Regions from separate parts of the Arthrobacter sp. SAFR-179 genome, predicted to be linked through region 3. Evidence: riboswitches for the same ligand, from Rfam matches in the RefSeq annotation. Region 3 holds a riboswitch; each other region holds the start of a gene.
What was found. A riboswitch is a leader RNA that binds a small molecule or an ion and turns the genes downstream of it on or off. The one in region 3 is predicted to bind thiamine pyrophosphate.
Positions count from the first base shown of each region.

Region 1: it holds a riboswitch for thiamine pyrophosphate, as region 3 does, so the genes downstream of both, thiC (phosphomethylpyrimidine synthase ThiC) here and ACR65K_RS10525 (ECF transporter S component) in region 3, are expected to answer to the same signal.
Region 2: it holds a riboswitch for thiamine pyrophosphate, as region 3 does, so the genes downstream of both, thiD (bifunctional hydroxymethylpyrimidine kinase/phosphomethylpyrimidine kinase) here and ACR65K_RS10525 (ECF transporter S component) in region 3, are expected to answer to the same signal.
Region 4: it holds a riboswitch for thiamine pyrophosphate, as region 3 does, so the genes downstream of both, thiO (glycine oxidase ThiO) here and ACR65K_RS10525 (ECF transporter S component) in region 3, are expected to answer to the same signal.

Region 1 is NZ_JBPFDM010000001.1:891,481-898,682, reverse strand. It holds gene rpsP (30S ribosomal protein S16) at 1-224, opposite strand, end outside; gene ACR65K_RS04295 (hypothetical protein) at 458-913, opposite strand; gene ACR65K_RS04290 (VOC family protein) at 1,033-1,908, opposite strand; gene ACR65K_RS04285 (amidohydrolase family protein) at 2,008-3,090, opposite strand; TPP riboswitch at 3,170-3,277, shown strand; gene thiC (phosphomethylpyrimidine synthase ThiC) at 3,273-5,099, shown strand; gene ACR65K_RS04275 (alpha/beta fold hydrolase) at 5,096-5,830, opposite strand; gene ffh (signal recognition particle protein) at 5,936-7,202, opposite strand, start outside.
Region 2 is NZ_JBPFDM010000002.1:471,989-479,190, forward strand. It holds gene thiD (bifunctional hydroxymethylpyrimidine kinase/phosphomethylpyrimidine kinase) at 1-1,394, opposite strand, end outside; TPP riboswitch at 1,402-1,499, opposite strand; gene ACR65K_RS06580 (Rne/Rng family ribonuclease) at 1,651-5,070, opposite strand; gene ACR65K_RS06585 (vitamin K epoxide reductase family protein) at 5,509-6,177, shown strand; gene ndk (nucleoside-diphosphate kinase) at 6,250-6,669, opposite strand; gene ACR65K_RS06595 (DUF4233 domain-containing protein) at 6,734-7,198, opposite strand; gene ACR65K_RS06600 (bifunctional folylpolyglutamate synthase/dihydrofolate synthase) at 7,201-7,202, opposite strand, start outside.
Region 3 is NZ_JBPFDM010000005.1:76,182-83,383, reverse strand. It holds gene ACR65K_RS10545 (glutamate--cysteine ligase 2) at 1-18, opposite strand, end outside; gene ACR65K_RS10540 (UDP-N-acetylglucosamine 1-carboxyvinyltransferase) at 85-1,608, opposite strand; gene ACR65K_RS10535 (energy-coupling factor transporter transmembrane component T family protein) at 1,726-2,526, opposite strand; gene ACR65K_RS10530 (ABC transporter ATP-binding protein) at 2,523-4,061, opposite strand; gene ACR65K_RS10525 (ECF transporter S component) at 4,067-4,690, opposite strand; TPP riboswitch at 4,759-4,899, opposite strand; gene ACR65K_RS10520 (heme-degrading domain-containing protein) at 4,983-5,525, shown strand; gene ACR65K_RS10515 (iron-containing redox enzyme family protein) at 5,725-6,780, shown strand; gene ACR65K_RS10510 (glycosyltransferase family 2 protein) at 6,820-7,202, shown strand, end outside.
Region 4 is NZ_JBPFDM010000001.1:554,778-561,979, forward strand. It holds gene ACR65K_RS02785 (DNA-methyltransferase) at 1-104, opposite strand, end outside; gene ACR65K_RS02790 (DEAD/DEAH box helicase) at 113-1,825, opposite strand; gene ACR65K_RS02795 (RNB domain-containing ribonuclease) at 2,116-3,609, opposite strand; gene thiE (thiamine phosphate synthase) at 3,646-4,380, opposite strand; TPP riboswitch at 4,408-4,526, shown strand; gene thiO (glycine oxidase ThiO) at 4,520-5,818, shown strand; gene thiS (sulfur carrier protein ThiS) at 5,815-6,051, shown strand; gene ACR65K_RS02815 (thiazole synthase) at 6,056-6,871, shown strand; gene ACR65K_RS02820 (hypothetical protein) at 6,968-7,202, opposite strand, start outside.

The sequences.
Region 1 (7,202 bases), on a different contig from region 3:
TTCAGGATCGCGGCAACCTGCTCGGACGGCTGGGCGCCGACGGAGAGCCAGTACTGCGCACGCTCGGAGTTGACCTCGATGTACGAGGGCTCTTCGGTGGGGTGGTACTTGCCGATTTCCTCGATGGCACGGCCGTCACGCTTGGTGCGTGAGTCCGCGACGACGATGCGGTAGTACGGGGCGCGCATCTTGCCGAAGCGCTTAAGGCGAATCTTTACGGCCACTTTTGTGGTCACTCCTGTTTCAGAAAAAGGGGTGAACCCGGCTTTCTGCACCCGTGGGGCGGGCCATACTTGCGGGTTCGAAGGACAGGATCCGGACGCGGAGAGAGGGGCCACGCAGATCGAGTACCTGTTTATTGTGCCAGATGAGCGCTGTTATTTCGACTTGGCGCGCCACGCCGGCCGCCGCAGCCGGCCCCTGGCGCACTGCAAGGTACCCAAACCGGCATCACCGGTCACGCGGACCAGACGTACAGTCCCGTCCGCTCGGAATCGTCGAGTGAGGCCGCCAGTTCGGCCACCTGCTGCACATAGGTCCGGGCCTGCGCGGCGCCGAACGGCATATCCTCCTGGCCGGCCCACTGTTCGGCGACGTCGTCAAGGACATTGCCTTCGCCTTCGGTCTCATAGGAGAGCAGGTCAGCCAGGGCACGGACCATGGCCGGCGGAACGGCAAGGAGGGAATCGCTGGCGACGTCCACCATGGTGAGTTCATAGTCGGCACCGCCGGCGTGTACCGCAGTCCCGGCAAGATCACCCAACTGTTCGACTTCGAAATCGCTGATGCCCTGAATCCGCACCGCCTGGCCCGCGGGCCCGCTGTCCGCCGCAGAGCCGCTTCCTTCATCGAGGATGCCGGCGCGTTTCAGCGCGGCGTCATGGGTAGCGACAAAGATCTCGGTGAAGCCCATGGCGGGTGCCCTTCTTCCGTTGACGGAGCTGCGTGCCGGGCGCTGCCTGCAGCCCGGCCGTACGGAATCAGCCTAGTAGTTGCGGACCCGCCCGCGCACGCCGGAGCCGGCGGAGCCGGTCAGCGGACGGCCACCCGGAGCCGGTTGCGCCACGGGTCCTCGAACCGGAGCTCCGCACCGGTGTGGTGGGCGGCAACCCCGGCGACTTTGAGACGGTCAGCCAGCGCCCCGACGTCGTCACCGGAGGGAACCTCGATGAGCACCTCGCCCAACCCGAGCGAGTCTTTTCGGGGGCCGGCGCCGCGGCTGTTCCAGACGTTCATGGCCATGTGGTGGTGGTAACGGCCAGCGGAAACGAACAGTGCCTGCCCATGCCAGCCTGCCGTCTTCTCGAAGCCGAGGGTGCCCACATAGAAATCCCTGGCTGTCTGGACGTCTCCCACCTGCAGGTGGACGTGCCCCACACCGGCAGACGTCTGCCGCTGGCCCTCGAGGGACTCCTCGGTGAGGTGCTGCTCCAGGTAGCGCTGCGGCGGAAGCGCGAGGCTGTCCATCACCACGTCCGTCCCGTTCCAGGACCAGTTGCTGCGGGGCCGGTCCCAGTACAGTTCAATGCCGTTGCCCTCGGGATCGGTGAAATAGAAGGCTTCACTGACCAGGTGGTCGGCACTGCCGGTGAAGGAGCGGGGCTCGTACTGGGCGGCGGTGGCGATGGTGGCGGCGAGGGAAGCCTGGTCCTCGAACAACAGGGCGGTGTGGAACAGGCCCGCTTCCCCCCTGCCGGGAAGGTGCAGTCCGGGAGCCGGCGCCAGGTGGACCAGCGGCCTGCCGAGCCTGCCAAGGTAGAGGCCGCCGTCCTGCTCAGCCACCACCTCGAGGCCCAGGGCGCGCTGGTAGTAGTCGGTCATGACCTTCATGTCACCGACCTTGAGCATTACCGTGCCCATGGCGAGGTCGGCAGGAAGAAGGTCCTGGCTGCTGGCTGCTTCGGTCATGTGAAGGCTCCTTGTATTGGAGGCCGTCCCGTTGGCGGCCTGTCACAAATTAAAATTACTTGAAGCTTCAATTTATTCCAAGTGCCGGGCTCATTCTGCTCACCTGATGATGCGGCCGCCCAGCACCACATGTTCCAGGGCCGTGATGGTTTCCGGGACCGCCCGCGGATCCTCACGGCATACCACAACGTCGGCCCGCGCACCTTCGGCCAGGTTGTCCGCTCCCAGCCAGGTGCGGGCTGCCCAGCAGGCAGCATCCAGGGCCGCCTCCATGGGCAGGCCCGCGCCGTGCAGGGCGAGGATCTCGTCGGCGATCCTGCCGTGGCGGATCACGCTGCCGGCATCCGTGCCGGCAAAGATGCGCACCCCGGCGGCGTGGGCTTCGGCCACCCGTTCCAGCCGGCGCTCCCAGAGGGAGCGCATGTGGGCCGCGTAGCGCGGGAACTTGGCCTCTGCCTGGGCAGCGATCCCGGGGAAGGTGGCGATGTTGATGAGGGTGGGGACGATCGGCACATCCTGCTCCGCGAACCGGGGCAGGTGCCGGGGCAGCAGCCCGGTGGCGTGCTCGATGCAGTCGATGCCGGCGTCCAGCATCTGGTCCAGCGTGTCCTCGGCGAAGCAATGCGCCGTGACCCGGGCACCTTCGTCATGGGCAGCCCGGACAGCGTCACGCACGACGCCGGCAGGAAAGGACGGCGCGAGGTCACCGGCGCTCCGGTCGATCCAGTCCCCCACCAGCTTGACCCAGCCGTCGCCGTCGCGCGCCTGCTTCCGCACGGCCTCCACAAGCCCCTCGGGCTCGACCTCCTCCGCGAAGCCGCGCAGGTAGCGGCGCGTGCGGGCCACGTGCCTTCCAGCCCGGATCAACACCGGGAAGTCCCGGCCGCCCTGCATCCAGCGGGTATCGGCAGGTGAACCGGCGTCGCGGGCCAGCAGGGTTCCGGCGTCGAGGTCGGCCAGCGCCTGGTCCCGGGCCATTGCGGGTTCCACCGGACCGGCGGGACCCAGTCCGATGTGGCAGTGGGCGTCAGCGAACCCCGGCAGCACCCAGCCGTCGAGCACCCGCCCAGGAGCGGCACCAGGCCGGTTGAACGTGAGCTTGCCGTCCACCGACCAAAGTCCATGACGGACCCGGTCCGGTGCGGTCAGGACAGGTCCGCGAAAGTGAATGATCTCTGCCATCGGGCTTCCTTTCGATGCCCGGACAGGCTAGCACCCGCAAATGTGACAAGGCTCTTCCGCGCCCCTGTGGTAGCTTCTTTCCTGACCACACGGGTGCCCTTGCAGGGGCTGAGATCGGGCTGACGCAGCCTGCGACCGTTGAACCTGTCCGGGTAATGCCGGCGAAGGAAGTGAGTATTCCCTTGAGTACACAAAACACCCAGTTGAACCCTGCCCACCTGCCGTCAGCCGGGAGGTCCGGCGCCGACTCCCTGCCACAGGTGACGCAGTCCCTGGCGTCGCATTCATTGGCGTTCATCGACGACGCCGCGTCCGGAATCCGCGTGCCGGTGACGGAGATTGCCCTGGAGCCGTCACCCAACGGGCAGCAGAACGCACCTTTCCGGACCTACCGCACTGCCGGGCCCGGAAGCGACCCCGTCCGCGGCCTGCAGCCCTTCCGCGCCGAATGGATCGTGGCGCGCGGGGACACCGAGGCCTACAGCGGCAGGGAACGCAACCTGCTCGACGACGGCCGCTCGGCCGTCCGCCGGGGTGCTGCCTCGGCGGAGTGGAAGGGCGCGCAGCCGGTGCCCCGCCGCGCCGTCGACGGCCGGACGGTGACCCAGATGCACTATGCCCGGCAGGGAATCATCACGCAGGAGATGCGTTTCGTGGCGCTGCGCGAGAACTGCGACGTGGAGTTGGTTCGGAGCGAACTTGCTGCCGGCCGCGCCATCGTCCCGAGCAACATCAACCATCCGGAGTCCGAGCCGATGATCATCGGCAAGGCTTTCCTGGTGAAGATCAACGCCAACATCGGAAACTCGGCCGTGACGAGCTCCATCGCCGAGGAGGTGGACAAGCTGCAGTGGGCCACCCAGTGGGGCGCGGATACGGTGATGGACCTGTCCACCGGCGACGATATCCACACCACGCGGGAATGGATCATCCGCAACTCCCCCGTGCCGATCGGCACCGTTCCCATCTACCAGGCCCTGGAAAAAGTCAACGGCGAGGCCAACGCGCTGACCTGGGAAATCTTCCGGGACACGGTGATTGAACAGTGCGAACAGGGCGTGGACTACATGACCATCCACGCCGGGGTTCTGCTTCGCTATGTGCCGCTGACGGCCGACAGGGTGACGGGCATTGTCTCGCGCGGCGGCTCCATCATGGCCGGCTGGTGCCTGGCCCACCACCAGGAGAACTTCCTCTACACGCACTTTGACGAGCTGTGCGAAATTTTCGCGAAGTACGACGTTGCCTTCTCCCTGGGCGACGGCCTGCGCCCCGGCTCCACCGCGGACGCCAACGACGCCGCCCAGTTCGCGGAACTGGACACGCTCGCCGAGCTCACCCAGCGCGCATGGGAGTACGACGTACAGGTAATGGTGGAGGGCCCCGGCCACGTTCCGTTCCACCTGGTCCGGGAAAACGTCGAACGCCAGCAGGAGCTGTGCAAGGGTGCGCCGTTCTACACCCTCGGACCGCTGGTGACGGACGTGGCCCCCGGCTATGACCACATCACCTCCGCAATCGGTGCCACCGAAATTGCCCGGTACGGCACCGCGATGCTCTGCTACGTCACGCCGAAGGAACACCTGGGCCTGCCCAACAAGGACGACGTGAAGACCGGCGTGATCACCTACAAGATCGCAGCCCACGCCGCGGACCTGGCGAAGGGCCACCCCGGTGCGCGCGAACGCGATGACGCCTTGTCCAAGGCGCGGTTTGAATTCCGCTGGCGCGACCAGTTCGCGCTGTCCCTGGACCCGGTGACGGCGGAGGCGTTCCACGACGAGACCCTGCCGGCCGAACCTGCCAAGACAGCGCACTTCTGCTCGATGTGCGGGCCCAAGTTCTGCTCCATGCGGATCAGCCAGGACATCCGGGACGAATTCGGCTCCGCGGAGGCGCAGGCGGCCCGGGCCAACGTCGCATCGGGGATGCGGGAGAAAAGCGAAGAGTTCCTGGCGGCCGGCGGCAAGGTCTACCTGCCGGAGCTTCGCGTTCCTGCTGAGGGCTAGGAGGCCCGGGCGGGCTGGCTCCGGCTGACCTGGCTGATGAACTGCCGGATGGCCCGGTCCCCGTCCGTGGAGTCGTGCGGCCGGTGCCCTCCCGCGGCGACGCGGTGCAGGGCGCCGGTCTCCCGCAGGTAGCCTGCAATTTCCTCGTAAAGCGGCTCCCACCCCCCGGTCAGGACCAGCGTGGGCACACCGGGAACGATGTGCAGCGGCGCCTCCCACGAGGGCGCCTGGAGCCGGAGCCTGCGGGCGGACCTCTTTTCCTCCACGGTGGCGGGCTGCTGCAGGTCCGTGGCGAAGACCCGCCGGACGAATTCGCGCTGGAAGTCTTCGTCGCCGAGTTGGTGGCGGACGTCGAAAAGGGGCTGCATCAGGCTGATGTGGGCCGCCGTAGCCGGAAGCTCTGCCGTCAGGGAGAGGCAGGCCGGCTCCACGAGCGTCAGCGAAAAGACCAGGTCCGGACGTTCAACGGCGGCCATCATGGCCGCGATGGCGCCCTGGGCGTGCGCCACCACATGGCCGCCGGCGGCCCCGCGGCCATCGTCGGCAAGGGATCGCAGGATGATGGCGGTGTCCTCGGCGAAGGATGATTCCAGTGGCTCCGCGACGGCATCAAAGCCGTGCCGGCGGAGGAACAATGCGTCATAGGACAGTGCCATGCCGTGCTGGCGCGGCCACGCAGCGGCGCCAAAAGTCCCGGCGCCGTGCACGAACACTACCCTCTGCTTGAACATGTCCCAACCCTATTCCACGGCGCTGACATCCCATGTAAGTAGCAGCAGATGTCGTTATGAGCCTTCATAACGACATCTGCTGCTACTTAGTTGGGCCGGGTGTGCTTATTTGCCGAGGAACTTGTCAAAGCCCTTGGGAAGGTTCAGCTGGGACGGATCGAAGTCGCCGCCCTGCTGGCCAAAGGCGGCGCCGGTGGGCAGTGCCTTCGCAGCGTTGGCACGGCGGGCTTCCGCTTCCTTGCGCTCCTGGGCAGCCTTTGCCGGGTTGCCGGACTTTGCCTTCTTCTTGGGCGCGTTCTTGGCGTTCTTCCGTGCACCGCCGCCGGCACCGGGCAGCCCGGGCATTCCCGGCATGCCGCCCTGGGCCATCTTCTTCATCATCTTCTGGGCTTGGGCGAAGCGCTCCAGGAGGCCGTTGACCTCGGAGACGTGGACGCCGGAGCCGCGGGCGATGCGGGCCCGCCGTGAGCCGTTGATGATCTTCGGTGCAAGCCGCTCGTGCGGTGTCATGGAGCGGACGATTGCCTCGACGCGGTCGATCTCGCGCTCGTCGAACTGCTCCAGCTGCTGCCGGATGTTCTGCGCACCCGGCATCATCATGAGCATCTTCTTCATGGAGCCCATGTTGCGGATCTGCTGCATCTGGGCCAGGAAGTCCTCGAGGGTGAAGTCTTCCTGGTCGGCGAACTTCTTCGCCATCCGGGCGGCTTCATCCTTGTCCCAGGCCTTTTCGGCCTGTTCGATGAGCGTGAGGATGTCGCCCATGTCCAGGATGCGGGAAGCCATCCGGTCCGGGTGGAAGAGTTCGAAATCATCCAAACCTTCGCCGGTGGAGGCGAACATGACCGGCTTGCCGGTGACCGACGCGACCGAAAGCGCGGCACCGCCGCGGGCGTCGCCGTCGAGCTTGGACAGCACGATGCCGGTGAAGTTAACGCCTTCATCGAAGGCGAGCGCCGTGTTCACGGCGTCCTGGCCGATCATGGAATCGATGACGAACAGCACTTCGTTGGGCACGATGGCCCGGCGGATCTGGCGCGCCTGTTCCATCATGTCGGCGTCCACGCCCAGGCGGCCGGCCGTGTCAACGATGACGACGTCGTGCAGCTTCTGGCGGGCTTCCTCGACGCCGGCACGGGCAACGGCGACGGGGTCCCCTGCGGGCTGGTCCAGCTCGGTGGAGGTGGCTCCGGGGTGCGGGGCAAAGACAGGCACGTTGGCGCGCTGGCCCACCACCTGGAGCTGGGTGACGGCGTTGGGGCGCTGGAGGTCACAGGCCACCAGCATGGGGCTGTGGCCTTGGGCCTTCAGCCACTTGGACAGCTTGCCGGCCAGAGTGGTCTTGCCGGCGCCCTGGAGACCGGCGAGCATG
Region 2 (7,202 bases), on a different contig from region 3:
GCCTGGCGCGTGGCTTCGGCAAAGCCTTCATCTGCATAGGTGCGGAGCCAGTCCGCGTAAGCGTGCCCGGCCGGTTCCCCGGAGGCAAGGAACCGGACGTGCAGCGTGGCACCAACCTCTGCGTAGAGCCAGAAGCAGGGCAGGACGGCGGCGGCGAGGACCGCGTAGCTGCCCGACGCCGACGCTGCGGTGAGGTGGTCCACATAAGACTTGGTGACGGGGCCTAGCCCGTCCGGGGCCGGGCGGGTGCTGAGCCACGAGCGGTGAAGTTCCGATTCCACCTCAAGGCACTGCTGCGCGGACCGTGCCCAGAACAGCTGCTCGGCCTCCGAGGGGGCGAGGGCACTGGCACGTGCCAGCACGCGGGAATAGCCGTTCAGGTAAAGGGCATCCTGCGCCAGGTAATAGGCAAAGTCCTTCTCAGGAAGATCGCCCGAGGCCAGTCCGCCGATGAAGTCCAGCGCATAGATGTCGTCGAGGTCCTGCCGGGCTTCGGCCCACAGCCGGGCCGCGAAGCTGCCTTCCGCCAGGACCGGCGGCACGTGGTGGAAGTGGTGCACGGGTCCGTTCCCCTGCCCCACCTCCAGCTGGCCTGAGTTCTCGAGCGCGCCGGCCAGCCAGGGCTTAACGGTCCGCAGCGACGCCTCCCAGTCACCCAGGCGGGCCTGGACGGTTGCCATGGCGGAGGACAGGGAACATCCCGTGCCGTGGCTGTTGCGCGTTGAAATCCGCTTCGCCCGCACTTCCACCACCTCCTGGTCGAGAAGGCCCGCGGTGTTCACCAGCGCGTCCGGGCAGTCCAGGCCTGCCAGGTGGCCGCCCTTGACCAGCACGGTGGCTCCGGTGGCATCGGCCAGGCGCCTGCCCTGGTCCAGGGCGGCATCCCAGTTTTGGGCCGGCTCCGTGCCAAGCAGCAGCGCGAGCTCGGGCAGGTTGGGGGTGAGGAGGTGGGCAAGCGGCAGGAGCTCCCGGAGCGCGGCTTCGGCGGACTCCTGCAGCAGCCGGTCCCCGCTGGTGGCCACCATCACCGGGTCAAGGACAACGACGGCGGGCCGGACTTTTCCGAGCCACTCGCGGACGGCGCGGATCACCGATTCGTCGCCCAGCATGCCGATCTTGACGGCGTCGATACTGATGTCATCACTGACTGCATCCAGCTGCTGGGCCAGGAACGCGGCGGGAGGGACGTGGACGGACTGCACGCCGCGGGTGTTCTGGGCGGTGAGGGCAGTAATCGCTGCCATGCCGTATCCGCCATGCGCGGCAATGCTTTTGAGGTCCGCCTGGATTCCGGCTCCCCCGGACGGATCGGAACCGGCGATGGAGAGGACCCGCGGGACGTCACGGCCCGCGGGAAGCCCGAAAGGAACGCGGGACGCGGTTGGCAGGGGCATGGAAAGGGTCGAAGACAAGAGACATCCCTTCGCCGGTACTAGCCGGACAGGTTCAACGGGTCTGGATCTCAGCCGGCCTTATGCGCGGCACCCCGTGTCGCTGTCCAGCGTAGCGGCTGGGGCCTACGCGGCGGAAAGGTGACAGCTCCTGTTGATGCGAGAAGTCCCCGCCTTGTGGTCCACTCCCCCGCGAATTTCGGGGGGAATGGTCCACATGGCGGGGACTTCCTTGGTGACGCGTTGGTCCTGTCTTGGCTTAGAGCTCGGAGGCAGGGACTCCGACGCCGAGGATGATGGGTTCATCTGCCGGCTTGGCGGCTTCCGCCTTGGCGGTGTCGGGGGCCTTGGCTGCGTGTGAATGCCCTGCCGCCGTCGACTGCACGTTCTCGTGGTGCTGGACAGCGGTCTCGTTGGCTGCGCCCTGGGCACGGCTGGCAGCGCGGTGCCGCCGCGGCCTGCGTTGCCGGGACTGCTCCAGGGTGTGGTCGGAGTAGTCCTTTTCCGCCGGCGCTTCCAGGGTGGCGCGGGTTGCCGCTCCCCCTGCCTGCTGCTGGGGCGCTGCCGGTTCGGCTGCCTTTACGTCCTCTGCGGCTTTGACCGGCGCATCCACCATGGGCGAAGCCGGCTGGCCCAGGTGGGCGAACGCTTCCGCCAGCCGGTCCAGGGTGAGGGCGGGCTTGGGATGCTGCTCCTCGGCGTGCTCCACGAACGGAAGCGGGACTTCCTCGCCGCCGAAGGTCAGGACAGCTGCGGGACGTGCCGGGGCATCGGCGTCGTGCTTCTCCTCTGCGGGAGCCGGCGCAGGCTCAGCCTGCGGTGCCTGCCGGGTTGCTGCCACCTCATCGTCATGCAGGTGCGCGGCATGGGCCGCAGCCGCAATATTCGCCAGGGCAAGCCGGGTGGCCTCTGCCTTGGCGTGCCGCTCAGCATCCGCAGCGTCCGGCAGGACGGTGTGGACGTGCACTGCAGGCGCCGGCACAGCCTCGGGCTGCTGGCCGCCGCGTCCGCGCCGCCGTTTCCGCTCGGGACGGACTCCGGGCTGGCCGGCGTCGGGCCGCTGCGTCTCGGTGCGGTGGGCTTCCCCGCGGGCTTCGGGGCGGTTGTCCGTGCGCTGGACGTGGTGCTCGGCCGCCACGATGTTGGCACGCCGGTGCTCCACGGGATCGTCATGGGTAACTACCCCGCGGCCCGCGCAGGCCTCGCACTGCTCGCCGAAGACTTCCAGCAGGCCCGTACCCATCCGCTTGCGGGTCATCTGGACCAGGCCCAGCGACGTGACCTCGGCAACCTGGTGCTTGGTCCGGTCGCGGCCCAGGCACTCCACCAGGCGGCGCAGGACCAGGTCACGGTTGGATTCGAGCACCATGTCGATGAAGTCGATCACGATGATGCCGCCGATGTCACGCAGCCGCAGCTGCCGGACCACTTCCTCGGCAGCTTCCAGGTTGTTCTTGGTGACGGTTTCCTCAAGGTTGCCGCCGCTGCCGGTGAACTTGCCGGTGTTGACGTCAACCACCGTCATGGCCTCGGTGCGGTCGATCACCAGGGAGCCGCCGGAGGGCAGGAAGACCTTGCGCTCAAGGGCCTTGTGGATCTGCTCGTCGATGCGCCAGGCGGAGAAGATGTCCTGGTCCTTGGTCCACTTCTCCAGGCGTCCCACCAGGTCCGGCGCCACGTAGGTGACGTAGGCCTCGATGGTGTCCCAGGCTTCCTCACCGGACACGATGAGCTTGGAAAAGTCCTCGTTGAAGACGTCGCGGACCACCTTAATGGTCAGGTCGGGTTCGCCGTAGAGCAGCTCGGGCGCCAGGATCTTGGTGGATGCGGACTGGCTTTCAATGCCTTCCCACTGGGCGCGGAGCCGGTTGATGTCGTGCGTCAACTCTTCCTCCGATGCGCCTTCCGCGGCGGTGCGGACAATAACGCCCGCGTGCTCGGGCAGGCGGTCCTTGAGGATCCGCTTGAGGCGGTTGCGTTCGACGTCGGGCAGCTTGCGGGAGATGCCGGTCATCGAGCCGCCGGGCACGTACACCAGGTAGCGGCCCGGAAGGGAGATCTGGCTGGTGAGCCGGGCGCCCTTGTGGCCCACGGGATCCTTGGTCACCTGGACCAGGACGGTGTCGCCGGACTTCAGCGCATTCTCGATCCGGCGCTGCTTGCCCTCAAGGTTGACCGCTTCCCAGTTCACTTCACCGGCGTACAGCACGGCGTTGCGGCCGCGTCCGATGTCAACGAACGCCGCCTCCATGGACGGCAGCACGTTCTGGACCTTGCCCAGGTACACGTTGCCGATGAGTGAGTCCTGTTGTGTCTTGGACACGAAGTGTTCGGCCAGGACGCCGTCTTCGAGGACGGCGATCTGGATCCTGTCGTCGCGCTGGCGGACGATCATTTGCCGGTCAACGGATTCGCGGCGGGCCAGGAACTCGGCCTCGGTGATCACCGTGCGGCGGCGGCCCGTGTCGCGGGATTCGCGGCGGCGCTGCTTCTTGGCCTCCAAACGGGTGGAGCCCTTCACGCTGGTGACGCGGTTGCTGACCGGTGCTTCAGTGACGGCACGGGGCGCACGGACCCTCGTGACCGTGTTGGGCGGATCGTCATCCCCGCCGCCGGTGAGTTCAAGGTCCTGGTCCCCGCGGCGGCGGCGCCGACGGCGGCGGGACGTCACACCGTCCTCCGGCTGCGTGGCGTTGTCCTCGTCCGCCTCGTCCTCGGCGTCAGCTTCGGCGCTGCCGCCCTCGCTGTCCTGGTCCGTACCGTCGCCGATGCGGCTGCGGCCCCTGCGGCCCCGGCTGCGGCGCCGGCGGCGGCCGGAGGCATCGTCGCCGTCTTCGGTTTCTTCCTCTTCAGGCTCCTCGACGGCGGGGGCTGCGGGACGGACCACGGTGCTGAGGTCCGGTGCCTGGAAGAGCACGGACGTGGGGGATGCAGGTTCCAGGAAGAGGGAACCAAAGGGGCTGGCAGCCGCGGCAGGTGCGGCCTCGCCCTTGTCCCCGGCCGGGGTTTCCTGGGCAGGCTCGTGGGTGCCGGCAGCTTCCGGGGCCGCAATGTCCGGGGCCGCGCTGGGCTCCTGGGTCTGCTTGGCGGCGGCAACGGCTTCCTGCCCGGCGACCTGCTCCTGCGCTGCAACGTCTTCCTGTACCGCACCCTGTTCCGGGGCGGCGACCTGGGCTGCGGCTTCCGGAGCCGCTGATTCTGCACCCGCGGAGTCCGCTGCTCCGGATTCCGCTGCAGTCGCGGCGGCGGGGGACGCAGCCTTGCGGGTGGCTACCCGACGGCGGCGAACGGGCCTGGTTTCGGCCTCTGCCGTGGCGGTAGTGGCCAGGACTGCGGCAGGGCTTTCAGCGGTTGCGGCCGGTTCCACTGCAACAGTGTCGGGGGCCGCAGCATCGGCGGACACCGCTTCTGGTTCCTCAGCAAAGGCTGGCAGGGGTTCTGCTGCGTCCGCTTTCCTGCGGGCGCGTGTGCGCCGCGCCGGCGCCTTGGCCGCTTCCTCCACCGGCGCGTCGCCGCTTGCTTCGGGGACAGCGGCCTCCGGGGCCGTGGCCACTGCATCCGTCACCGCATCGTCGGTCTTGGGAGCCGCTTTGCGGCGGGTGCGTACAGCCCTCTTGGGAGCGGCAGCCCCGGCAGCCGCTGCATCTTCGTTAACGGCCAGTTCCTGATCATTGTCCATATGTGGCAACACTCCTGCCCCTGACGTACCGCCACATCCGGCACCCATTGGGGCACATATTGTCAAAACCCGCAGGCGTTGACAGAAGTCAAGTGGATACTCCCAGGTTCGCACCGTCAGTGGGGTGCGGCAGCCCGTGGGAGCCGGCGGATGTTCTGAAAACCCGTTGTTCTGCGTGCCACAACCAGGTGCCGCCCAATGGAGTGGCGGGAGTGCCGGAAGAATCCGAAGCCTGCCCTGCCCATCATTGGCGGTCTTGGGAACATACCACCGGACCGGAGTCCGAATGTGGATCGGCTTCCAGCCACGTTCATTCTCTCACATCCGGGCCGGATCGCCGCGGAAGCAGGGGATGCTGATCCCGTTGCTGTGTAGTGGCTCCAGCCTGCGGCGTTACAATCAGGCACAGGAGCACCGGACGAAAAGGACGCAACACCCATGCCCAGCATCTCCCCCGTCAGCGCCCATGAGCAGGAAAGGGCCACGAATCCGCAGACCACTGCTGCCGCAGGCGTTCCGCGGATGGCCCGGAACCGGCCGTTCGGTTGGCTCCTGGTCATTACCGGAATCGTGGGCTGGCTGGCCTCCGGAACCCTGGTCCTGGAAAAGCTCGAGGTGCTCAAGGACCCCAACCACACCACAGTGTGCGACGTGAACCCCTGGATCTCCTGTGGCCAGGTCATGCAGACGTGGCAGAGTTCCCTGTTCGGTTTCCCCAACATGTTTATTGGCATCGTGGCCTTCGCCATCACCATCACGGTGGGCATGGCCTTGCTGTCAGGCGCCGCCTTCGCCCGCTGGTACTGGGTGGGGCTGCAGGTGGGCGTCACGCTCGGCTTCGCGTTCGTCGTTTGGCTGTGGTCGCAGGCGCTGTATTCCATCCACATCCTGTGCCCGTTCTGCATGATCGTCTGGGCGGCCATGATTCCGCTCTTCGTGTGGACCACCATCAGGAACATCACTGCCGGAGTGATTCCCATGCCCGCGGGGGCCGCCCGGGTGCTGGGTGATTCCGGCTGGATCATCACGGCACTGCTGTACGTTGCCGTCGTGGCCACCATCTTCTTCGCGTTCATCCAGGTCTTTGCGGGAACCTCCGGCTTCTAGCCCACACCGCCACATGACAGATAAGGCCAATGTTCGCGAAGAACATTGGCCTTATCTGTCATTTCGGTGGGCTCAGCCCTGGAACCAGATCTTGATCTCGCGCTCGGCGGAGTCGGTCGAATCGGAGCCGTGCACCAGGTTCTGCTGGACCTTCAGGCCCCAGTCCCGGCCGAAGTCGCCGCGGATGGTGCCCGGGGCCGCCGTCGTGGGGTCCGTGGTACCGGCCAGAGACCGGAAGCCCTCAATGACGCGGTGGCCTTCGAAGATGGCCGCCACTACGGGTCCGCTCAGCATAAACTCCACCAGCGGCTCGTAGAACGGCTTGCCCACGTGCTCCTCGTAGTGCTGCTCCAGCAGTTCGCGGGTGGCGTCAACCTTCTTCAGTTCAACAAGGCTGTAGCCTTTGGCTTCGATCCGGGCCAGGATGGCGCCGGTCAGGTTACGGGCGACGCCGTCGGGCTTGATCAGGACGAGGGTGCGCTCAGTAGTCACAACTGCTCCAATGCGTTGGTGGGGTTTCGGGATAAGTCTAAGGGGATGGGATTACCCGGACAGGCTACGGGGACTGCGGCTGGGCGGGACCAGCGGCCCCGTCCGGATGGGCGGCTTCCCATTCTGCCTGTTCGCGTGCGCGCTGCGCGGCCTCCCGGTCCAGGCGGATGCCGGTCCGGATTCCGTACCACCATGCCACCGCGAAGAGCGCCCCCACCAGGAACATGGCGGGCTCGAAGATGCCGGTGAGGATCAGGACCAGTTGCAGGATCCATCCCAGGCCGATCCCCCAGGGCTTGTTGAGGACCGCACAGGCGAAGATCATGACCACGCTGAGGGCGATGCCCACGCCCAGGATCAGGGCCGGCGGGAACTCTCCGCGGCGTAGTCCAAACACCACCAGGGTGGCGAAGAACATGACGAATGCTTCCAGGAGCAGCACGGTGGAGGCGAACATCACCTTGGTGGACCGGCGCTTTTTGGGCATGCCGGGGCGCCACTCGCGCTGGGCTTTGGTCAGTCTGGCCACGGTC
Region 3 (7,202 bases):
CACGCCAAAAGTACGCATACCAACATTCTGCGATACTTGCCCCGCATTCACAGGGCACCAGCGGTTCATGACGAACCGTGAATGCTAGTCCTGGAAGTACTCCACCTTGGCGCCGATGGTGTTCAGTCGCTCGGCCAGGTCCTCGTACCCACGCTCGATCACGTAGATGTTCCGCAGCTCGGATACTCCCCGCGCGGCAAGCATGGCCAGCAGCAGGCAGGCGGCCGGACGCAGCGCAGGCGGGCAGCCCACCTCGGCGGCGCGCCACTTGGTGGGCCCATTGACGTAGATCCGGTGCGGATCCAGGAGCTGCACCTGCGCCCCAAGCCGGTTCAGCTCCGTCAGGTAGATCGCCCGGTTCTCGTACACCCAGTCGTGGATCATGGTCTGGCCATGGGCGTTCGCCGCGATGACCGCAAAGAACGGCAGGTTGTCGATGTTCAGCCCGGGGAACGGCATGGGGTGGATCTTGTCCTCGGGGGCACGCAGCGTGGAGGGTTTGGTGGTGACATCCACCAGCCGGGTACGGCCGTTGCGGGCCATGTACTCACCGGAGATTTCCAGTTCCTGGCCCATTTGGCCCAGGGTGGCCAACTCGATCTCCATGAATTCGATGGGCACCCGGCGCACCGTGACCTCGGAGTTGGTGACGATGCCGGCGGTGATGAGGCTCATGGCCTCGATGGGATCCTCCGAAGGGAAGTATTCAATCTCGGCATCAATTTCGGGCCGGCCGGTGATCTTCAAGGTGGTGGTGCCCACGCCCTCGATGGTGACGCCGAGCATCTGCAGATAGAAGCACAGGTCCTGAACCATGTAGTTGGGGCTCGCATTGCGGATCACGGTGGTACCGGGCCGGTGCGCCGCAGCCATGATGGCGTTCTCAGTGACGGTGTCCCCGCGTTCAGTGAGGACGAAGGAGCGGTCGCGGGTATCGGCAGGGGGCGCCTGAACGGTGTAGAAACCTGAGGTGGCCTCCACCGACAGGCCGAACTGGCGCAGTGCCTGCATGTGCGGCTCCACGGTGCGGGTGCCAAGGTCGCAGCCGCCGGCGTAGGGCAACCGGTACTCCCGCGACTCATCCAGGAGTGGACCCAGCAGCATGATGACGCTGCGGGTCCTGCGGGCCGCGTCGACGTCCATCGCATCCAGGTCCAGGACGGCGGGACGGCGCAGGCGCAGGTCCGTGTCGTTGAGCCAGGTACATTCCACGCCGATGCTGGTCAGCACTTCGACGATGCGGTTGACTTCCTCGATCCGGGCCAGCCGGCGAAGCACGGTGGTGCCGCGGTTGATCAGGCTGGCGCACAGCAGGGCGACGCCGGCGTTCTTGCTGCTGTTGACGTCCACGGCGCCGGACAGGGTGCGGCCGCCCTCCACGCGGAGGTGCGTCATCTGCGGTTTGCCCACGTTGACGATGCTGCGGTCGAAGATGGTTTCCAGCCTCTGGATCATCTTCAGGCTCAGGTTCTGCTTGCCCTGTTCCATCCGGGCGACGGCGCTTTGGCTGGTGCCGAGTTCGGCGGCCAGCTGGCCCTGGGTCCAGCCCTTCTCGGTGCGGGCGTCCCTCAACATGGCGGCAACGTGCTCAGCGGTTTCCTGCGTCATAACCAAAAATATATCATAAATGAGTTATTCTGGCTGCTGTCGCGCCACGAGCCGCATCGCTGGAAAGCCTGTACCCGCTGGATGCGATACAAATCACCAGCAGGGTCACCGCCAACCTCAGCTGCCCAGCCACACCATGTTCCATGTTCCGGCAGCCAGTGCTGCAAAAAGGGCAAGTCCGGCCACGAGCACCCCACCGGCCACTACCCCAAGATCCAGCGTGCTGAACGTGGATTCGCGTGCCCAGGTCCGTTGGCCACCGCCGAAACCCCGGGCTTCCATGGTCACGGCGAGCCGCGACGCGCGGCGGACTGCCTGCACCAAAAGCCCGAAGCTCTGCCCCAGGGTCGCTTTGACCCGCTGGCCCAGGCTTCCGCGCGAACCCACGCCGCGTGCACGGCGCGCCATCCCGATGGTCTGCCACTCCTCGGCCATCAGCCCCACAAGGCGCATCGCGGCGAGCGTTCCCAGGACGAACCGGTGCGGCAGGCGGGCCTTCTGCGCCAGCGCGTCGGCAAGGTCGGTGGGATCCGTGCAGCTCATCAGGAGCACCGCCGGAAGGGCGATGGCAAAGCCGCGCAGCATGAAGCCGACGCCCAGCTGCAGGGATCCTTCGCTCATGGTCCAGATGCCGGCGTCGAGCAGGGTCCTGCCGCTGTCCGGCGCAAGGATGGACGTGCTCCAGCCGCCCACGGCGGCGGCGATGATCAGCGGCCACCCGCGCTGCCACAGCAGGGACAGGGTGAGCCCGGCCAGTGGAAACAGCAGCAGCTCGAAAACCAGGGCCACGGATGCCGACACCCAGTCGATGGACAGCGCCAGGACCGCGGTGATGAGCAGGACGGCCGCGAACTTACTCAGTGGGTTGGCGCGGGCCAGGAGGGCATGGTTGCCGGTCAGGGTGAGTTGCTGCCTCATGGTGCCACCGCTTCCGCCGCAGCCATTCGCAGTTCGGTCCCGCCCAATGCTTCCGTGAATTCGGCGTCATGGGTCACGGAGACCACCGCGGTGCCGGCGTCCAGGAGTTCGGACAGGAACGAGGCCAGCTCGGCCCACGTGTTGGCGTCCTGCCCGAACGTGGGCTCGTCCAGGACCAGCACCTGCGGGCTGGCGGCAAGGACGGTGGCTACGGACAGCCGCCGCTTCTCGCCGCCGGAGAGCGTATAGGGGTTCGCGTCCACCAGGTGGGTGAGCCGCAGCCGCTCCAGCAGTTCGTCCACCCGGTCCTCGCCGTGGCCCAGGTGCCGGGGGCCGAACAGCAGCTCATCCAATACCTTGCCGGTCACGAACTGGTGCTCCGGCTCCTGGAACACCGTCCCCACGCGCGAAATCAACTGGTCGGCCTTCCAGCGGTATGGGTCGATGCCCGCCCCGCGGCTGAGGTCCAGGGTGGCGGACACCTTTCCGGAGACCGGCTCCAGCAGCCCGGCCAGGGTGAGCGCGAAAGTGGACTTGCCGGCACCGTTGGGGCCTGTGACGGCGAGGGCCTGCCCGGCGCGGACCTGCGCGGACAGGCCTTCCTGGACCGGTACCGGCGGAATCTTCCGGAAGCCTTGGCGGCGGGGACGTTCGCGGGAGACACCCAGCTGTTCGGCGGCCAGCAGCAGGTTCCCCGTGCCGGGCGCCGGGACAACGGCGCGGGCGCGGGTTGCCGGCACGTAGCCGGGCACCCACACACCGGCTGCGGCGAGCATGGCACGGGCCTCCGTGAGCACCCGGTCCGGCGGGCCATCCAGGAGCACGGCAGGATTGGTGCCGGAACCCGGCTGCAGGACCACGATCCGGTCCACCAGGTCCTTCCACACCGAAACCCGGTGCTCCACCACCACCAGGGTGGCCCCTGTCTTGTTTAGGCAGCGCGCCACGGCGTCGCGGACCTCCAGCACGCCGGCGGGATCCAGGTTGGCGGTCGGCTCATCCAGCAGGATCAGGCCCGGGCGCATGGCCAGGATGCCGGCCAGCGCCAGGCGCTGCTTTTGCCCGCCGGACAGGGCCGACGTCGGGTGGTCCAGCGGGAGGTGGGACAGTCCGACGTCGGCAAGCGCCTCGTGCACCCGCGCCCAGATTTCCTCCCGCGGCACCGCAAGGTTCTCGGCACCGAAGGCGGCGTCGTCCCCCAACCGCGACAGGACCACCTGCGTCTCGGGGTCCTGCTGCATGAGCCCGGCGCACCCGCGCTGGGTCCGGGGCACGGCGCCGTCAACCAGGAGCGAACCTGACTCGTCGGCGTCCCCTGCCTCGCCGCCGTCGTCGTTGATGTCCCCCAGCACCCCTGCCAGCGCATGAAGGAGGGTGGACTTGCCGGCGCCCGAGGGGCCGAGCAGGAGCACCCGCTCCCCCGGGCTGATGTCCAGGTCAAGGGCGTGGACGGCGGGCTTTGCCCTGCCGGCGTGCCGCCATCCCCACCCGCGGGCGGTGACAGCGGCAGGGCGGACCGCCGTGGCCTGGGCCATTGCCATCAGGAGAAGACAGGCTCCGTGGCAGCCTTGCGCGAGGCGAAGGAGCTCAGGACTCCCGTCCGCGCCAGGCCGCGGGTGGCCACCCAGGACAGGGCGCCGGCAATGACTGCTCCGGAAATCATGCAGAAGACGATATAGGCCAGCTTGTCGCCGCCGGAGTACGCGATGTTCCAGCCCCACGGCGCAAAGGAGTCATTCAGGCCGCAGAAGAGACCTGCTGCCGCACCTGCCAGCAGGGACACGGGCAGGTTGAACTTGCGGTAGACGAAGATGGCAAAGATGATTTCCGCGCCCAGGCCCTGGACGAAGCCGGAGAAGAGGACCGAGGCGCCGTACTGGGAGCCCATGAGCAGTTCCCCGGTGGCGGCCACGGTCTCGCAGAACAGTGCGGCGCCCGGCTTGCGGATGATCAGCATGCCCAGCACGCCCGGGATCATCCATCCGCCGGCAATGATGCCGGTCAGGGGCGGGTAGGCGGCGTTCATCGGCACGGATACTGCCGCCGCCCCTTGCGACCACGCCCAGAAAATAACGCCGCCGGCGATGGCCACCAGCGCGGCGACGACGATGTCCACGACGCGCCAGGACTTACTGGTGGTCTTCTTGATTGCTGCAGTGCTCATTGGAATCCTCCTGGGAAACAGGAGGGGAAAGTGGACCCGGCTGACGGCCCGTTGCCGTGCAGCCGCGACACTTCGAGAACTCGACTCCCTTGCGCCGGTACTAACCGGATCAGGTTCGAGGGTCTGCGGCTGTCCGCACTCTCAGCGCCCACCTGCGGTGCCCGGCGGATGCCAGGATGCCCGACGGCGGCGCTCCCCTGTCGTTTGTAGTGTTGCTTTTTGTTGGGTAAGGCTTTTGATTGCCCTTCCGGGCGTGGTCAAGTTTACACCGGGCGGGGGTAGATTGAAGGCCATGAGCGCCATTCCACCGGATGTGACCGGGTTCGATCCCGATTCCCCCGACGCCCAGCCCGAGGGGTCGCTCGAGGCCCTGGTTGCCCGGGTCGAGGCGGAGGTCCGGGAGCTCCACTTCCCCGGCTTTTCGCCGGATGACGCACTGAACCTTGGGCTGCTTCTGGTGGAACTGGGCAAGGAGCGGTCGCTTCCCATCGCCATCGATATCACTAAGGGCGAGCAGGTACTGTTCCACGTCGCGCTTCCCGGCGCCACTCCTGACAACGGGCACTGGATCCGGGCCAAGCAGAGCACTGCCGCCCGGTACGAGGTGCCGTCACTTTTGGTGGGACTGCGGGGCCGGCTGGGCGGGGGCAGGATCGAGGACAACGCCTGGTTCGACCAGTCCCGGTATGCAGCCCACGGCGGCTCATTTCCCATCTACGTCACCGGCGTGGGTGCCGTGGCCACGGTCACCGTCTCCGGATTGCCGCAGCTGCAGGACCATGACCTGGTGGTGGAGGCGCTGCGCGACATACTGGGGTCGGCCCTGTCTGACTGACCACTGCCTGGCTGAACACTGTCCGCAGCTGGGTACGGGGGGACCCAGCAAAACCCCTATATACAAAGCCTGCTTAGCTTTTATTAGTAATCATGCTTACTATATTGTCCCCCGGGTTTCGAGGAGGACAGGGCATGGAACTCACCATGGGCGGTCCCGCGTTCGTTCCCGTCACCAGCGCGGCAGACCAAGGAGCACCATGAGAATCCCGGAAACCAGAGGCCCCCTCAGCAGCGCCCTGTTCACGGTCCTGGCGCAGGCTCCGGACTCCGCCGGGACAGAACTGGACGCCCTGTACCGCCTGGCCGCACGGCAGGTGGCTGCCACCGCTGACATCATTGGCGACGAGGACATCCAGTTGGCCCTCTTCTGCCTCTACGAGCTCCATTACTCGGGGCTGGACGGCGTCTCCGACCACTGGGAGTGGGAGCCGGGGCTGATCAGGGTCCGGCGGCTGCTCGAGGAACCGTTTGAGGCGGACCTTCGCGCCGCCGCACAGCAGGCCGCCGGGGACCTCGAACTGCCCGCCGGCGGTGCCATGACCAGCGACCAGGTAGCCGATGTCCTGTTCGGCCTCGCCGGCAAGGACACCGGCCCCAGCGTCTCCCGGTACGTGGCCAGGAAGGCAGACCTGGGGCAGCTCAAGGAATTCCTGGTCCACAAATCCGTGTACCAGCTGAAGGAAGCCGATCCCCACACATGGGCCATCCCGCGCCTCAGTGGACGGCCCAAAGCCGCACTCGTGGAAATCCAGACGGACGAATACGGCGGCGGCCGCCCCGAGCGGATGCACAGCGCGCTGTTCGCACGGACCATGCGTGGCCTGGGCCTCGACGACAGCTACGGCGCCTACGTTGATGCCGTCCCCGCAGTCTCCCTCGCATCGGTAAACCTCATGTCCCTCTGCGGACTGAACCGGCGGCTCCGCGGTGCCATCACCGGCCACCTGGCAATCTACGAAATGACCTCCTCCCAGCCCAACCGGTTCTACGGCAACGGATTTCGCCGGCACGGGTTCGGCGCGGACGTCACGCACTACTTTGACGAACATGTGGAGGCCGACGCCGTGCACGAGCAGATCGCCGGCCGTGACCTCGCCGGCGGCCTCGTCGAAGCCGAGCCGGAACTCCTGGCGGACGTCCTGTTTGGCGCGACGGCCGTCATGGCCATCGACAGCCGGCTCTCCGCCCACCTCCTGTCCTCGTGGGAAGCCGGGACATCATCGCTGCGGGCGGCCGTGCCGGCGGCAGCATGACGGCCCGCCCTAACAGTGTCCAAGGGCGGGCACGCCTGCTTGGCCGGGGCGGAGTACATCCTTCCCCTGCGCTGGAATGAGGATTCCGGCCTGGCTGATCTGTCGGACTACCTCCGGCGCCTCGCGGACTGGATCCCGGTGACGGTGGTGGACGGCTCCGCCCCCGACTTCTTCGAACGCCACCGCGTGGCGTTCCCCGCGGCGGTGCGTCACCTCCGCCCGGACCCAGACGGTTACCCTGACCAGTCCCCGGACCACCGGGGCCCCGGGGGCGGCCTCCACAACGGAAAGGTGGCCGGGGTCATGACCGGCGTGCGCGCCTCCGGCGCGGAGTTCCTTGTCATAGCCGACGACGACGTCCGCTACACGCGCGAGGCCCTCGCCGCCGTCGTGCATCACCTCGGATCGGCCCATCTGGTGCG
Region 4 (7,202 bases), on a different contig from region 3:
TAGATTAGTGTGAAGGCGCCGTCCGGCAGCGTGGGGAGGTACTCCGCGTTGTCCGCGTGCACCACCAGGCTGCCGCCGTCCGGCGCCCAAACAGTGTCAGTCATCGGGGCAGTTAGCCCTCGGAGTTGCCAGGCTGCGTGCCCGTGTCGGCGCCGGCCACCACTTCGCCGTTGCGGCGGCGGGTGCGGGTCCTGGTCCGGCGGGCGCGTGAGGGCTGTTCGCCCTCGGTTGCGGGAGCAGCAGCCTCACCTGCGGGAGCGGCGGAAGAGTCGGAGGTACGACGACGGCGCTCACCGCTGCGCTTCGTGTCGCCGCCGCTGCGGCCACCTTCGCTGCGGCCACCTTCACGGTTGCCGCTGCGGCTTTCGCGGCCGCGGCCGTCCCTGTCGCTTGTCCTGTCCCGGGACCGGCCGCCGTCGCGGCCGCCGCTGCGGCTGTTCTTCTTGCCGGTTTCGCCCAGGTCCTCAAGCACCTCGGCGTCAACGCCGGCCAGGGTGCGCTTGTCACGCGGCAGCCGTCCCTTGGTGCCCACGGGGATGTCGAGGTCCGCGTAGAGGTGCGGCGAGGAGGAGTAGGTTTCCACGGGTTCGGGCACATTGAGGCCCAGTGCCTTGTTGATCAACGCCCAACGGGGAACATCGTCCCAGTCCACGAACGTGACTGCGGTGCCCTTGTTGCCCGCGCGGCCGGTGCGGCCCACCCGGTGCAGGTAGATCTTTTCGTCTTCCACGCACTGGTAGTTGATGACGTGGGTGACGTCCTCGACGTCGATGCCGCGGGCCGCAACGTCGGTGGCCACCAGGACGTCCACCTTGTTGTTGCGGAACGCCCGCAGCGCCTGTTCGCGGGCACCCTGGCCCAGGTCGCCGTGGATGGCGGCAGCAGCGAACCCGCGGTCCACCAGTTCCTCGGCCACCTTGGCGGCGGTGCGCTTGGTCTTGGTGAAGATGATGGTGCGTCCACGGCCCCTGGCCTGGAGGATGCGCGCCACCACCTCGATCTTGTCCATGCTGTGGGCGCGGTAGATCAGTTGGCGGATGTCGCGCTTGGTCAGGCCCTCATCCTCGGGGTCCGCGGCCCGGATGTGGGTGGGCTGGGTCATGTAGCGGCGGGCCATGGCGATGACCGGGCCGGGCATGGTGGCGGAGAACAGGAGTGTCTGCCGGACGGCCGGCGTCGCCGCGATGAGGGTCTCCACATCCGGGAGGAAGCCAAGGTCCAGCATCTCGTCGGCCTCGTCCAGGACCACGATCTTGACGTTCTTCAGGCTCAGGTGCTTCTGCTTGTAAAGGTCGATGAGGCGGCCCGGGGTACCCACCACAACCTCCACGCCCTGCTTCAGCGCCTCCACCTGGGGCTCGTAGGCGCGGCCGCCGTAGATGGTGGCGATCCTCGCATTGCGCTTCCGCGATGCCGTCACCAGGTCCCCGGCCACCTGCACGGCCAGTTCGCGGGTGGGGACGATGACCAGGGCCTGCGGGGCTCCCGGCACGGCCAGCTTGGCGTAGCCGGGGTCGTCCTGCCCGATGACCCGCTGGAGTGCGGGAATGCCGAAGCCCAGGGTCTTGCCGGTGCCGGTCTTGGCCTGGCCGATGATGTCGTGGCCGCCCAGCGCCACCGGCAGGGTCATGGCCTGGATGGGGAAGGGGTGGGTGATCCCGGCGTCAGCCAGGGACTCCACGATGTCCTCGCGGACGTTGTAGTCGGCAAAGGACTTCTCCGCGATCTCATGCGGGGTCTCGTCCGAGATGATGGTTTCTTCCGGCTCGATGGTTTCCGTACCGGACTCATCGCTCAGAAGCTGGTGGGTATGCAATTCACTCACGGGGGAGTTTCCTTATTCATTTGGGCAATGGCGCTGCCTGCTCAACGGGCCGGCCAAGGCTGGCCGCTCCGGAGCACGCTCAGGCGCGCAAGCGATTCCAGTGGAAGCCGATCGCGGGCTATCTAATGCTGGCACTGGTGACCAGCGGGTAATTCTCAAGATCGCGTAGGGGCGGGCTTGTTGGTTTCAAATCAAGGAAATCAACGACCGGGCATCCATTTCTACCCTTTCAGTCTAGCCGTACGGGCGCAGAAACACTGTTCCGGCCCGCCTGCCGCGCCTGCCGGCCCTCAGGGGACGAGCTCGAAATGGATCTCGCGGGTGGTGATGTCCGACGAAAGCAGGCGGACCCGGACCTTGGTTCCGGACTCCAGCTCGCCGGCGCACCGCGCGGTGACAGCCGGTTCGGCAACCTGGATAATGCCCGAACTTCCGCCGCCGTTGCCGTTCTTTCCGTTGCCGTTTTTCCCCGTGCCGTTGCCATTGCCGTTCTGCGGTTTGGACCCGGAAATCACGATCGCGTCGAACTCCTGCCCAATGTGGTTCAGCAGCAGCGCCGCCTCCACGGTGTCCAGGGCCAGGCGTTCCATCCGGGACGCCAGCTGGTCTGAGCCGGCCATGATGCCCGGCAGCAGCGGAAGGGCCTCCCGGGCCCAGCCAGGAACATCGCCTCCGTTGCTCAGGGCCTCGCAGATGACCAGGACGAAGCGGTCCACCAGGCGGCGCAGCGGTGCGGTGGTGTGGGCATAGGCCGCGCCGATGGCGGACTGCACCCCGTCCTCGGGGACCGTGCCGTCGAAAGCGGTATACGAGGCTCCCCGGAACAGCATGCCGGCGGAATGCATGATGGCCAGTTGGCGCGGATCGGTGGGATCGAGTGAACGCAGGTACTCGCCGTAGCTGACCTCGCCGTCCCAGGGCCTGCCCAGCACCTCGGTCTGCAGGCGGAAGTGCCGCAGGGACCGTTCGTCCGGGGCGGGCATGGTGCGCAGGATTCCCACCTTGCCCTCCAGCATGAGCTGCGCGGCCGCCATCCCGGTCATCAGCGATATCTGCGCGTTCCAGTCCTCCACGGGAAGCTGCGGGACGGCGTCAATGCGGTAGCCGCCATCGGGCAGCTGGACAATTTCCTGCTCGGGCATGTTGAGGCTTGCCCCTCCACGTTCCCTTTCCAGGGCTACCCGTTTCAGGCCCACCTCGCGGAGCAGCCGCAGCACCGTTGATGCAGTCCCGGCGTCGAGGTCTGCCTGCGCGCCCTTGTAGCTGAGCTTGTCGCGGCTGCGGACCCGCGCCCTCCTGACACCCACCGACAAAACGGACGCATCGCCGTCGAGCGTGAAGTCCCATACGAACGCTGAACAGTCCTGCCCCGGCAGCAGGCTCCCTGCCCCCTCGCTGATGACTTCCGGATGCAGCGGAATCCTGCCGTCCGGAGCGTAGAACGTCTGGCCCCGGCGACGGGTCTCGGCGTCCAGGGGCCCTCCCGGGGCAACAAACGCCGGGACGTCGGCGATCGCGTACAGCACCCGGTAGCCGTTCCCGTCCGGTTCGATGAACACCGCCTGGTCAAGGTCCGTGGACGATGCCGGATCGATGGTCACGAACTCCACGGCGGTCAGGTCATAGGACGGCAGCTTCAGGGCAGCCACGGCGGCCCGGGCATCGGCTACTGCGTCAGCGGGGTAGGGCCCCGGCAGTTCGAGTTCGGTCCGCAGCAGGCCCAACGCCTCTTCCAAGGCGTTCCTGTGGTCATGGACGTTGGGGGCCAGCCGATGATGTGACACAAAAATCAGCGTAGCTCCAAGTCCACGGATATGGCATCAGGCGCCGGCGGCGTCCAGCGCGTCGAGGAGTGAAGCAGCCGCGGCCGCGGGGTCGGGAGCCTCAGTGATGGCGCGGACCACCACGATCCTGCGGGCACCGGCTTCCGCCACCTGCCGGACGTTTCCGTGGTCGATGCCGCCAATGGCAAACCAGGGCACCGGATCTGCCACCTTTCCTGAGGCGTCCGCGGCGTACTTCACCAGGTCTGGTCCGACGGCTGCCCTGCCGGGTTTGGTGGGGGTGGCCCAGACCGGACCCACGCAGAAATAGTCCAGGCCGGCCGGACCGGCAGCTGCTGCCAGCGCGGCGTCCACCTGCCCCGTTGTGTGGCTGGAGAGCCCGATTGCGGCATTTCCATTGACCAACGTACGTGCTGCGGGCAAGGGAAGGTCCTTTTGGCCGATGTGGAACACCGGCGCCCCGGAGAGGACGGCGATGTCCGCACGGTCATTGACAGCCCACAGCCTGCCGTGCCGTACCGCCGTCTCCTTCAGCACCGCCAGGAGGTCCAGTTCCTCGGCAGCCTCGATGGCTTTGTCGCGCAGCTGGATGATGTCCACGCCGCCGGCGAACGCGGCGTCAACGAACTCCGCAAAGTCGCCGCGGTCCCGGCGCGCATCGGTGCAGAGGTACAGGCGGGCCGCCTTGAGGGCGTCGCTGTCCCGTGAATTGACAACTTCGGTGGCGGGAGCGCGGTGGCCGGCGGGGAAGGATGGGGTGGACACATTCATGCGTGCAAGCCTAGTTCCTCTAAACTGGGCTGGTACTGCGGGAGCCCGCGGCAGCTGTCACAAAGCGCCGGGCTGAGAGGGCGTCAGAGCCGACCGCTTGACCTGATCCGGGTAATGCCGGCGTAGGGAAGGAATCCATATGCGCACCCCTTTCAACCATCCCGGGTCCGCCGACGCCTCCAGCTCCTCCACGGTCCGGGCCGATGTTGCGGTCATCGGCGGGGGAGTGGTGGGGCACGGAATCGCCTGGGAGGCGCAGCGTTCCGGACGCTCGGTGGTCCTCATCGACCACGCACCGGGCACCGGCGCCAGCTGGGCGGCCGCCGGCATGCTGGCCCCCGTCAGCGAACTGCACTACCAGGAGGAAGACCTCCTGGAACTGATGCTGGACGCATCATCGCGCTGGCCGGGGTTCGCCGCCGCCCTGGACAGTGCCACGGGCGCGGATTCCGGATACCTCACGACGGCGACACTCGCGGTGGGTGCCGACGCAGCCGACCGCCGGGCACTCATGGATTTGCGTTTGGTCCAGCAGGACAACGGGCTGGAGGTGGAGCCCCTCACCGTGCGCGAAGCCCGGAAGCGCGAGCCGCTGCTCAGCCCGGCCATTGCCTGCGCCCTGGACACCCCGGCAGACCACCAGGTGGACCCGCGGCGCCTGGTGGCAGCCCTGCGCCTGGCCCTGGCCGGCGCGGCGCAGGAGTTGCCGGAACTGGCCGTTGCCGGGGCAGTCGATGGTTACGCCGTTCCGGACCGGGCAGCCCGGCTGTTGTGGGACGGCGGAGCTGTTGCCGGCGTCCGCCTTGCGGGCGGCGGCACGGTGCTGGCAACGGAGACGGTGGTGGCCAACGGGCTGCAGGCGGGGGCGCTTGACGGCCTGCCGGACGGCCTCGAGCTGCCGTTGCGGCCCGTGCACGGGGACATCCTCCGCCTTGCCGTTCCCCGCCACCTTCAGCCCCTGGTCACGTCAACGGTCCGCGGGCTGGTCCACGGCGTGCCGGTGTATATCGTCCCGCGGCAGGACGGGACGGTGGTGATTGGAGCCACCCAGCGCGAGGATGCCCTGTCCGGCGCCGTCAGTGCCGGAGGCGTATACCAGCTGCTGCGGGACGCGCAGGCGCTGGTGCCCGCCGTCGCCGAACTTGAACTCCTGGAATCCACCGCCCGTGCCCGGCCCGGAACCCCTGACAACGCACCGCTCCTGGGCCGGGTGCCGGTGCCTGGGGCCTCCGTGGGCGGACAAGCCGGGCATGTCCCGGGGCTCATCATTGCCACCGGATTCTTCCGGCACGGCGTCCTGCTCACCCCCGCCGCAGCGGCCATCTGCAGGGAGCTGCTGGACGGAAAGTCCGATCCCCGCTGGGCACCCTTCAGCCCGGACCGGTTCTCCAGGCCGGCCACAGCAGCAACAAGCCCCTTCATCAAGGAGACAGCGTGAACATCACCCTTAACGGAAACCCGCACACGGTTGCCGACGGCGCCTCCATCACCACGCTGGTCAGCCAGGTCACCGGACGCCCGCTGGCTGACAACGGGCAGGCGACCGACGGCGAGAAGCTGGGGGTCGCCGTCGCGCACAACGCACAGGTGGTGCCGCGCAGCCAATGGTTCGCCACCGCGCTCGCCGAGGGTGACGACATCGAACTTGTCACAGCAGTACAGGGAGGCTGACACCATGACCGAAACCAGCACCATCAACCCCGCAGGAAGCCCCGGGACCGGCGACGCCCTGGTGATCGACGGCGTCGCCCTCGGATCCAGGCTCATCATGGGCACCGGGGGAGCGCCCAGCCTCGACGGCCTGGGCGCAGCGCTCCTGGCTTCCGGCACCGCGCTGACCACCGTGGCCATGCGGCGCTACTCCACCGCGGAAACCGGATCACTGTTCCAGCTGCTGGTGGACCACGGGATCCGGGTCCTGCCCAACACCGCCGGCTGCTTCACCGCCCGGGACGCGGTCCTCACCGCAGAACTTGCCCGCGAGGCACTGGAGACCGACTGGGTCAAACTCGAGGTCATCGCGGACGAACAAACCCTCCTCCCGGACGCCGTGGAACTCGTCGAGGCCACCGAGCAGCTGGTCAACCGCGGCTTCAAGGTCTTTGCCTACACCAATGACGATCCCGTGCTGGCGCTGCGGCTGGAGAACCTTGGCGCCACCGCCGTCATGCCGCTGGGCGCCCCGATCGGCACCGGCCTGGGGATCCTGAACCCGCACAACATCGAGCTCATTGTTTCCCGGGCCACCGTGCCTGTGGTCCTGGACGCCGGCATCGGCACGGCGTCCGACGCCGCCCTTGCCATGGAGTTGGGCTGCGATGCCGTGCTGCTGGCCACGGCTGTCACCCGGGCGCAGAACCCGACGCTCATGGGCGAGGCCTTCAAGCACGCAGTGATTTCCGGCCGGATGGCCCGGGCGGCCGGGCGCATCCCGCGCAGGGAGCACGCCCTGGCATCGTCGGCAATGGAGGGCAGGGCAGAGTTCCTCTAGGCTCCCGATATCCGGTTAAACGGCTGTGGCCACCACCCGCGTGGGTGGTGGCCACAGCCGTTTAGTCTTTGCCGCCACGTGCACGCGACTGGAAGCTCAGCGCCGCAGGATCGCCGTGAGCTGCTGTGCGTCGTGGCGCGCACGCGTGCGGCCCAGGTAGACGACGGCGGCGATGGCGGCTGCAATGCCGAGAACGATGGGCAGGACCCAGGGAAGCCAGGTCAGCCCTGGCAGGTAGCCGAAACCGGCTGCCATCAGGATGATCCACACCAGCGCCGCAACACCTGCGGCCACGCCCGCCGGCAGCGCCGCCCCGTACTTGGCATGCCGC